DNA from 2 places in the Chitinophaga sp. MM2321 genome. Region 2 is predicted to be linked to the other one. Evidence: riboswitches for the same ligand, from Rfam matches in the RefSeq annotation. Region 2 holds a riboswitch; the other holds the start of a gene.
The links. A riboswitch is a leader RNA that binds a small molecule or an ion and turns the genes downstream of it on or off. The one in region 2 is predicted to bind S-adenosylmethionine.
Positions count from the first base shown of each region.

Region 1: linked by a shared signal. The riboswitch ahead of ABQ275_RS07780 (PLP-dependent aspartate aminotransferase family protein) and the one ahead of ABQ275_RS03280 (PLP-dependent aspartate aminotransferase family protein) in region 2 are both predicted to bind S-adenosylmethionine.

Region 1 covers NZ_OZ035533.1:2,004,643-2,009,977, forward strand. Annotated here, with positions in the region: gene ABQ275_RS07770 (YdcF family protein) at 1-1,146, shown strand, start outside; gene ABQ275_RS07775 (NAD-dependent epimerase/dehydratase family protein) at 1,226-2,170, shown strand; SAM riboswitch class I at 2,243-2,355, shown strand; gene ABQ275_RS07780 (PLP-dependent aspartate aminotransferase family protein) at 2,495-3,673, shown strand; gene ABQ275_RS07785 (dicarboxylate/amino acid:cation symporter) at 3,624-4,835, opposite strand; gene ABQ275_RS07790 (NirD/YgiW/YdeI family stress tolerance protein) at 4,972-5,295, shown strand; gene ABQ275_RS07795 (sulfite exporter TauE/SafE family protein) at 5,305-5,335, opposite strand, start outside.
Region 2 covers NZ_OZ035533.1:877,171-882,505, reverse strand. Annotated here, with positions in the region: gene ABQ275_RS03290 (OsmC family protein) at 125-532, shown strand; gene ABQ275_RS03285 (DUF2851 family protein) at 661-1,950, opposite strand; SAM riboswitch class I at 2,082-2,200, shown strand; gene ABQ275_RS03280 (PLP-dependent aspartate aminotransferase family protein) at 2,381-3,559, shown strand; gene ABQ275_RS03275 (homoserine dehydrogenase) at 3,630-4,817, shown strand; gene ABQ275_RS03270 (Maf family protein) at 4,908-5,335, opposite strand, start outside.

The DNA.
Region 1 (5,335 bases), 1.1 Mb from region 2:
ACGGGGAAAGATTATATCCAGGATAGAAATTTCTACCTGTTTACTTTATTTGAAAAGATGCCTGCCATTGCCCGGATAATGGCCGGGGATACCACTATGCAACGTATCGGAAAAACATACGTACAGCGTGTGCCCCATTCCGTTAGTCTCAATATCACAGCTATAACAGATCCGTTTTTATTTACAGGAGAGGTGATCAGCCGCATCGGCAACACACTGCCTGATTTATTGACCCGGTATCCGGCGGAAATGGAAGGACTGGTGAAAGCCATGCGCAGCAGCGGCTTGTTTCAATTGTACGCAGCGATGCCCGATACCGCATTACTTGCCCGTGCCTGGAAGGATGCGGCGCAAGGAGTAAACTATATCATTAACGCCTATACGACCAATAAAGGATTCCGTTATGCAGCCATTGATTCCGCTGTATATGATGTGTCATCCCCGGCCTATAAAATAAAAGTGACGCAGGCGTTGAAAGATGACGGTAATAGCAACAGGCGCCTCTTTTTCAGGCCCTCCCTCGATCTTGCACTGGCCTTGCTGCGCCTGAACAAACGTGATGAATGCGCGCGCTATGAGCCGCTGTCGGATACTAACAGCGAGGCTTACACGCAATTGAAAAAAACTGACTGGGATAAATATACCTTTTCCGCCCTGCTGATCCTGGGTGCGGGCCCCGGCAATACAGACGCTATCAGCGATGCCGGTAAGAACCGCTGCCGCATAGGGGCAGACCTGTTCCGTAAAGGTCTTGCTCCCTGCATCATCGTTTCCGGCGGACATGTACATCCCATCGGCACCCCGTTTTCTGAAGCAGTGGAAATGAAGAAGTACCTGGTGAATGAACTGAAGATCCCCGCAGCCGCTGTGATCCTGGAGCCTTATGCCCGGCATACCACTACCAATATCCGCAACGCGGTGCGCATTGCCTGGCGCAATGGCTTCCCCATGAATAAAAAAATGTGCTGTGTGTCCGATCCCTTTCACCTGAGCTATGTGAGCGGAAGTATCTTCAACCTGCGTTGTATGCAGGAGCTGAGCTACCTGCCGGCCACGGAAATAAAACAGGCCGATCTGTATTTCCTCTCTTTTATACCGGATCTGAAATCTTTACAGGCCGATGCCCGGGATCCATTGGACCCCTGATAAAATATTTTCGGGTTTTATACGTCTTATATAAAAATTAATATTCCAACAGCATCTAAAAACACTCAATATTTTAACCATGTCAAACGAATCTATTCAGCCTTTATATACCATCCTGGGGGCAGGTGGTATCATTGCCAATGAGCTGTGCCTGGAATTGACGAAGAACGGGAAACAGGTCCGCCTCGTAGGCCGCTCTCCCAAAACATTTGCAGGCATCACCAACCTGGTAACCGCCGACCTTACCGATTACGCACAAACGAAGCAGGCAGTAAATGGCTCCGCCATCGTTTTCCTGACCGCAGGTCTTAAATATGACAGGAAACTATGGGCTACTGCATGGCCTAAGATCATGACCAATGTGATTAATGCCTGTAAGGAAGCCGGCGCTAAACTCATCTTCTTCGATAACGTATATTCCTACGGGTTAGTAGACGGCCCTATGAAAGAAGATACCACGTATCATCCTTCCAGCCATAAAGGGGAGGTTCGCGCGGCTATTGCCACCCAATTAATGGATGAAGTGAAGGCGGGTAATATGACTGCTTCCATAGCACGTGCAGCCGATTTCTACGGCCCCGGCGCAGATAAAACCGGTTTCCTCAACCTCCTGATTATCGACCGGTTTAAGAAAAACAGCTCCGCGATGTGGCTGGGAAAAGATAATGTAACCCATAGTTATACTTTTACGCCCGATGCCGGCAAGGGACTATACCTGCTTTCCCAGGACGCGCAATCATGGAACCAGATCTGGCACCTGCCTACCACCAATCCCGCTCCCAATGGTAAAACTTATGTGGAGCTGATTGCGGGGCAAATGGGCATTAAGCCCCGGTACATGAAGCTGGGCAGTTTTATGATCGGCCTGTCCGGATTGTTTGATACCACCATAGGGGAATTAGGGGAGATGCTGTACCAGAACAATCATCCCTATATTTTTGACTCCTCCAAATTTGAAAATTATTATCAATTCAAACCAACATCTTACGAAGAAGGCATACGTTTAACATTGGCTAAACAATAGTCTACTGAATTTGTAGGAAAATAAATTTGGTGGTTAATTTTTCTGCTTTATCTTTGCACCAGTTCTTTAAGTTGCTTATCAAGAAAGGAGTAGGGAAATGGCCCGATGATACCTTAGCAACCTTCACTGCACAAGCTTTGAAAGGTGCTGCATCCATCCTGATCAGATGTCAGGAAAGATAAGTTTTGATTTTCGAATTTTTTGATTTTCGAATTTTTGAATTTAAATACCAAAATTCGAAAATCAAAAAATTCGAAAATCCCACTCTCTCTCTTGATTTGCTCCGCAAGAACGTTTTTTATCAAACTAAAAAAACAATCAAAGATGAGCACAATCACAGAACTGATCCATGCTATTCCCGTAGACCCGCAAACCGGCGCCATTGCTGTGCCTATCTACCAGACTTCTACATTTGTACAGGAAGCACCGGGTGTAAACAAAGGTTATGACTATGCACGGTCCAATAATCCTACCCGCGCGGCAGTAGAAAAAATTATTGCACAGCTGGAAGGTGGCGCCGCTGCATCTGCCTTCTCCAGCGGACTGGCAGCCATAGACGCCGTATTGAAACTGCTTAAATCCGGGGATGAAATTGTAGCCGTAGATGATATCTATGGTGGCGCTTTCCGCCTCTTTCATAAAGTGTATGAAAAATTCGGGATCCGGGTAAACTATGTTGATACTTCTGATACGCAGGCCGTCTTCCATGCCATCACACCCGCTACCAGGCTGATATGGCTGGAAACGCCCACCAATCCCACGCTGAAGATCTCTGATATTGCCGCTATAGGTCGTATTGCAAAAGCACACAATTGTTTGTTTTGTGTAGATAATACCTTTGCGTCACCGGTGCTGCAACAGCCATTGTCATTGGGGGCGGACCTCGTGATCCACAGTGCTACCAAGTATCTCGGCGGACATAGTGACCTTATCGCCGGGGTAGTGATAGCCAAAACGGAGCAGCTGGGAGAAGAAATAAAGTTCTATCAGAATGCCTGTGGCGCCATCCTGTCGCCATTCGACAGCTTCCTGCTGATCCGTGGTATTGAAACCCTGCACCTGCGTATTAAACAACACGGCATCAATGCACAAATCATAGCGGAATACCTGGCAGAACATCCGGCGGTAGAAAAAGTGTTCTATCCCGGTTTGCCATCGCATCCGGGACATGAGCTGGCAAAGCGGCAGAGTAAAGGGTTTGGCGGGATTATTTCTTTTACTTTAAAAGATGATAGCGCCGCTGCCGCCACCACTTTTGTTACCTCCACGCATTACTTTAAACTGGCGGAAAGCCTGGGCGGCATTAAAAGTTTGCTTTGTCATCCGGCTGAAATGACGCATAAATCTATCCCTGCTGAAAAGAGAAGGGCAGAAGGGGTAAGTGACAGCCTGATTCGCTTATCTGTAGGGCTGGAAGAGTCGGCCGACCTGTTGGCCGACCTGGAACAGGCTTTTAAGAAACTGCCGCAGCACGCCCGGGCAGAAAGCGTGCTGTCAGCATAGCCGCTACGTTATCTCCCGTCGCATTTAAAATAGTGGCCAGCGGATCAACCAATGTTCCGATGATCAGCAGCGGCGGGAGGGCTTCTACCGGGAACCCATATACGGACATGACCAGCAACTCGCCGATATAGCCGCCATTGGGAATACCGCCTTCCACGATGCTCACGATCACGGTTATGCCCATGGCCATCAGCACGGTATCTACACTGTTGAAACCTTTGCCGAACATCGCAAATACAACGGCCATTTTTATGATAGAAGAAATGCTGGAGCCATCTTTATGCAGGGTAGCACCTAGCGGCACTACCACATTGCCAATGGATGCCGGTACGCCCATCCGTTGCACCGCTTCGAGGTTGGCAGGAATGGTAGCAATGCTGCTACCGGTGCCCACCGCGGTTAAGGTGGGAATAATATTGTTTTTCCAGAAGATTTTAATACCATTAAAACCACCCGCTACAAAAGCATAAAAACTAAATCCGACTATAAAATAGATAGTACCGAAACCATAATAAATACCCAGTGAGTGTGCATATGTGCCAAACAATTGCGGCCCTACCGTGCCCACCTGGTAAGCAAAGTAAGCACCCAGGCCCACGGGCGCTATTTTCATGATCACCGCCAGCAGGTCTTTCATGACCTCATTACCGGAGTACAAAAATTTCCGGAACGCTACACCACGCTCACCTGCACGCATGGCGGCCAGGCCCACCAGCACAGAGAAAATTATAAAGGGCAACATGTTTTTACGGGAAAGCAATTCGTAAAATTCACCGACACTCAACAGCCGTGTCAGCTGTTCACCGAAGTTGCCGGGGCTTTCCACATCTACGGCGTGTGACAGCGTAACTTGCTGATGAATAGGGAAGATCCATACAGCCACAATGGTGAGGAAAGCTGAAATAAGGATGGTACAAAGGAAAACGATGGACATGATGCCCAGTACTTTGCCCAGCCTGTGCGAGGCTTCGATATGCGCAATGGCGCTGGCAATGGCAAAAAATACCAGCGGGATAACAGCCGTAAATAACAGGTTCAGAAAGATATCGCCAATTGGTTTGATGACCGCTACCTTTGGACCCAGCAGCAGACCGGCAATACTGCCACCTGCAATGCCCCCCAGCAACCAGAAAATACCACTGTAGTTTTTGAAGATACGCATGCCTGTGAATTTATTCTACCTACAATTTATACCGGAAATCTCAATTATGATCAACTGTATTTCCCCCGTTAACCAGCTATAAGTGAACAATTTGTACGCAGGGGTGTTTAACAGGTAGCGAACCAATATAATCACCATGAAAAGCTTGTTACTTTGTTTGTTATTCACAGTCGCTTTTCAGAACCACGACTATAATATAGGAGAGGTGCTGAAGAATGCCCGGCAACTGACTAATGACAGCGTAACGGTAAGGATTACGGGCTATGTGACGAAGAACCTGGGCGGAACTATTTACATGTTTGAAGACCGCACGGCAGGGATTAAGGTAGATATTGATACTAAATTTCTGCCTGCTCAACCCTTTAATGACAAAGACGCAGTGGTTATCCAGGCCTGGGTACAGTATGAAAGGAACAAGCCGGTTACCCTGAAGGTAAACCGGCCCGTAACAAGTGATTGAGCCGGCTATCTATAGCAGGTGAAGGATGAAAGTGTAAAGG
Region 2 (5,335 bases):
TACAAACGTACCTAATTTTTTTTAGTTTGATAAGGCTCTTACCCTGCCTTTTAACTTGTTCTAAAAATACACTTATTTTACAGTTTGATTACCAACCATACAAAGGACTTTAAAACTATACATCATGCAAACAGCGGAAATTATCTACACCGGCGAATTACGGACTACAGCAACCCACCTGCGATCAGCCACCGTCATTGAAACAGATGCACCGGTAGATAACAATGGAAAAGGTGAAAGATTCTCTCCTACTGACCTGGTAGCCACGGCCCTCGGCTCGTGTATGCTTACCATCATGGGCATCAAGGCAAGAGATAACAACTGGGCCATCGAAGGCACCAAAGTGAGTATTCAGAAAATAATGGGTACAGAACCACGTCGCATTACCGGCGTAACCATCGTATTTGATTTTCCCGGTACCCATAACCTGGGAGAAAAAGAAAAAACCGTCCTCGAAAGAGCAGCACTCACCTGCCCCGTCGCCAAAAGCGTACACCCGGACCTTGTACAGGATGTAACCTTCAATTGGTAAGGCACTATTTAAGAATTTTTTGATTTACGAATTTAGGGATTTGAAATGCAGCGGAGATATGTGCGTATACGGTTATCTCCGCTGCATTTCAAATCCCTAAATTCGTAAATCAAAAAATTCCTAAATTCCTACATCTTTTCCCCGCCCAATATCTTCATGCCTATTGCGCATTTCAGACATCTCTTTTCATCGCAGTAATATTGCTTCAATTGCAGGAGTGCCTGCGATTCCATGGCGTTTTCCTGTGTAACGCCCAGCTTTTCCCAGGCATTGGTAATCTTGTTTTTTTCGGCGGGTAGCTGCTGGAGGAAATGCAGGGCTTTCTCCTGGTAATAGCGGGTGTTTTTTTGTTGTCCATAGAGGTAGAGAAGCGGTAGCACCGTATTGATTAAAACGGCATGCACGGCCTGTTTGCCGGGGCGGTGGGTGGCAGTTACCGGTTGCCCGAAACGGTAATGCTCCTGCCAGTACGCTGATGGCCGTACGAAAAACAACCGTTCCAGTTCTCCAAGTTCTCTTGCCTCCAGGATGCGGGAAAACAAATGCGATGTTTGCTGCATCAGGGTGGCAAAGGCGGCCAGCCGCAGGGTAGGAAAAGATGCAGGCCGCATCCGCAGCCAGTTCCAGTGGTGCGGCGCTATTGGCTGGAGCTGATATTTATGCCGCAGGTGCAGGTACTCCCGCTGTAACTGCAACGGGTATACGTCGATGAAGTCCGCTTCCAGCATTCCCGCCTGACCAAAAAGCAGGGCTTCCGTTAGCAGCGGCTGGTGCTTATGCCGCATGAGGATATTATAGGGCAGCGATTGCGCCATTTGCAGGAACGGCAACGCATTTACCGGCATGCCATAGCTCTGTGCTACTGCCCAGTAGCACGCTTCTTCCCAGTTATATTTATTGCATAACAGCCAGGCACGTAGTCCGTTCATCTTGTTTTCCCAGCGTTCGGCCAGCAGCCGCTCTTTCCAGCTGAGCCAGATGAGCCGGGAGATATCGCCGGCACTATCCGCACAAGGCACAAAGGAAGCCGACTGCCGCAGCCATTCATAGCGTTGTAGCAACAGCTTGGGGATATACTGCTGTAATTCAAGACAGGGCGCATCTCCCGCCTCACGCTGGGGCAGGTCATGTACAAATACCACGTGCAGGATGATCCGCCCGTATTGTTTATTGTGCTGATGCCCATGCCGGAACCAGTCGGATGTGCTAAGATGCAGTTCTACGGCGCCTGCCCATACAGTATTGCCGATCCTGATCTTTGCCCCCGTAAAATCGGGGCCGCTGTGGTGATTCTGCCATCCGGGGTAGATGATCTGTAAAGGCTCACCCGTAGTAGTTACCAGGTTATCCTGCTTAAAAATACGGCACGCCCATATATGCTGAAAAAGCTCTTCGGAGAGCGGGGGGTTAACATGCATAAAGATATGGTTGATTATTAAAATACTATTAGCTAAAGATAATAAAACATCACCTCCGGTAAAAAAATTTCTGCTCCTGATTTGGAAAATTGATCAAACTGCCTTTACCTTTGCACCCAGTTCTTATACATCACTTATCCAGAAAGGCGGAGGGACTTGGCCCTGCGATGCCTTAGCAACCTTTCCTGATTTAATTATCAGGAAAAAGGTGCTAATTCCTGCCCCGGTGCAAGTCGGGGAAAGATAAGTTGGCAGAGATAATTCTTCACCAATATAATATTGAAAAGAGCTCTTCCAACAAACGGAAGAGCTTTTTTATGCCCGCTCCCGCCCACTTCCTGGATTTGTCGTTGTTTAAGTAGATTTTTAATGATACCGTTGCAGGGTAATACCTGTACAAACAGACATCGTTAAAAAATAATTTAATAAGATGAAAACAGCTACACAACTGATTCATAGTATTCCGATAGATGAGTTGACAGGCGCTATTTCAGTGCCCATCTACCAAACATCTACCTTTGTACAGGAATCGCCGGGCATCAATAAGGGTTTTGAATTTTCGCGGGCTAACAATCCCACGCGGAAAGTGTTGGAAGAACTGATCTGCAACCTGGAAGAAGGCTACGCAGGTTTCGCCTTCGCCAGCGGGATGTCTGCTATTGACGCTGTACTGAAGCTGTTGAAAACCGGCGATGAAGTAATGGCCGTAGAAGATACTTACGGTGGCATCTTCCAGATCTTCAACCACATGTTTGAACGTTTTGGGATCAAAGTAAACTTCGTGGACACCAGCAACCTCGATAAAGTACTGGCTGCCATCACGCCCAATACCCGGATTATCTGGCTGGAATCCCCTACCAATCCAACATTGCGCATCTCTGATATCAAGTCTATCAGTAAAATTGCCAAACAACATAATATCCTGCTGGCAGTAGATAATACTTTCAGTACCCCTTTATTGCAGCAACCACTCACTTTGGGCGCCGACATGGTTATCCACAGTGCTTCCAAATACCTGGCCGGTCACTGCGACGTGATTGCCGGACTGGTAGTGGTCAATTCCAAGTCGCTCGCTGATCAGATCCGCTATAACCAGAATATTTCCGGTAGTATCCTCAGTCCGTTCGACGCCTGGCTCACGATCCGTGGTATAGAAACCCTGGCGCTCCGGCTGGAAAAGCAATGCAGCAATGCCAGCGCCGTAGCCAACTGGCTGGCCGCGCATCCTGCGGTGGATAAAGTATTTTATCCGGGTCTTGTTACCCATAAAAACCATCACATTGCGCGCAAACAGCAAAAAAGTTATGGCGCCCTCGTGAGCTTCTCCTTAAAAAGCGATAATATCAAAAATGCGATCCGCATCGTGAACGCTACCAAGCTGTTTAAACTGGCGGAAAGTTTTGGCGGTGTGAAAAGTATGCTGGCTCATCCGGCTACCATGACACATCGAACGATACCGGAAGCATTCCGGAAAAAAACAGGTTTGCAGGATTCCTGCATCCGTTTATCAGTAGGCATAGAAGATGCCGAAGACCTGATCAACGACCTGAAACAAGCACTGGATAAATTAAACCATCCGGCGGGTAAACAAATCACTGTTTTACAATAAGCTGCCTTACTAACGCTGCCGGCTACACGCTGTCAGTATCGTATCAGCAGCCTCAAGTTTGAAAAAAAGTATGGAAAACAAGATCATCAATTTAGGTATTTTTGGATTCGGTGTCGTAGGACAAGGACTGTATGAAGTTTTGAACAGAACAAAAGGTATTAATGCACGCATCAAAAAGATCTGTATTAAAGACCCTAACAAATCAAGACCTATTGACAGCAGCTACTTCACTACCGATAAAAATGAAATCCTGGAAGATCCTACCATAGACGTAGTAGTAGAGCTGATAAATGATACGGAAGCCGCCTTTGAAATTGTGAGCACTGCGCTCCGCAATGGCAAAGCAGTAGTAAGCGCCAGCAAACGCATGATTGCTGAAAACCTGCCCGCTCTCTTCCAGTTACAAACAGAAAATAAAGTGCCCTTCCTGTACGAAGCCTCCAGCTGCGCCAGTATTCCCATCATCCGCAACCTGGAAGAATATTACGACAACGACCTGCTCAATGCAGTGGAAGGCATCTGCAACGGATCTACCAACTACATTCTTACCAAAATATTTGAAGAAAACCAGAGCTTTGAAACGGCCCTGCAAAAAGCGCAGGAACTGGGCTTCGCAGAAACCGATCCTACACTGGACATAGAAGGATACGATCCTAAATACAAACTCGTCATCCTCCTCCTCCACGCTTTCGGCACCTTCGTGAAACCGGAAGAAGTGTATAACTTCGGTATCCACCACCTCAACGACTTTGATATCCAGTTTGCCAAACAAAGAAACTGTACGGTGAAACTGATTGCCCAATGCCGCCGGCAGAACGGCAACGTGTTTGCATACGTGCTACCTCATCTCATCAAAGAACATAACCTCCTCTATGATGTGTATAATGAGTACAATGGCATCCTGCTGGAAAGTGCATTCACCGACAAACAATTCTTTGTAGGTAAAGGCGCCGGTGGTACTGCAACCGGCAGCGCCGTACTGTCTGATATCTCCGCCCTGTTGTACAACTACCGCTACGAGTATAAAAAAATCAAACAGAATAATCAGCCCACTTTCACCAACGATGTAAAACTGAAAGTATACCTGCGTTATAAAACACCCGACCAGGTAGATCTCTCGGTGTTTTTCAATATTTCAGAGAAGTATGAATCAACCGCCTGGCGCTACGTGGTAGGCACCATCAACCTCCAACAACTAAGAGAAGTGAACTGGCTGAAAAATAAAGACGTGAATCTGTTGGTAATGGACCAGGATTAGAATGAAATTCCAGGATTTCCAGGATGGGTGTTTTGTTGTTTGAAAATATATATAATATCAAACAACAAAACACCCATCCTGGAAATCCTGTTAATCCGAAAAGTCCTGGTCAAGTTTTTGCACCACTACACTAACCGGTAGTCCCATTACATTATAGAAGCAGCCGTTGATGCTGTCTATTCCTACTGCACCGATCCATTCCTGGATGGCATAAGCGCCGGCTTTATCATAGGGTTTGTAATTATCTACATAATAACTGATCTGCTCCGGTGTGAGGGGTTTGAAATGGACGGCTGTTGTTTTTGAGAAAGTAATTTCTTTGCCGTTGCGTTGCATGACTACACCGGTAATAACACGATGTTCGCGGCCACTCAATGCAGACAGTATCCTGATGGCGTCTTCCCGGTCCTGCGGTTTGCCGATGATCGTATTGTCCAATACAACTACGGTATCTGCTGCAATAACGATATCGTTTGGCGCACATTGTGCTATTACTGCTGCTGCCTTTTGCAGGGCTA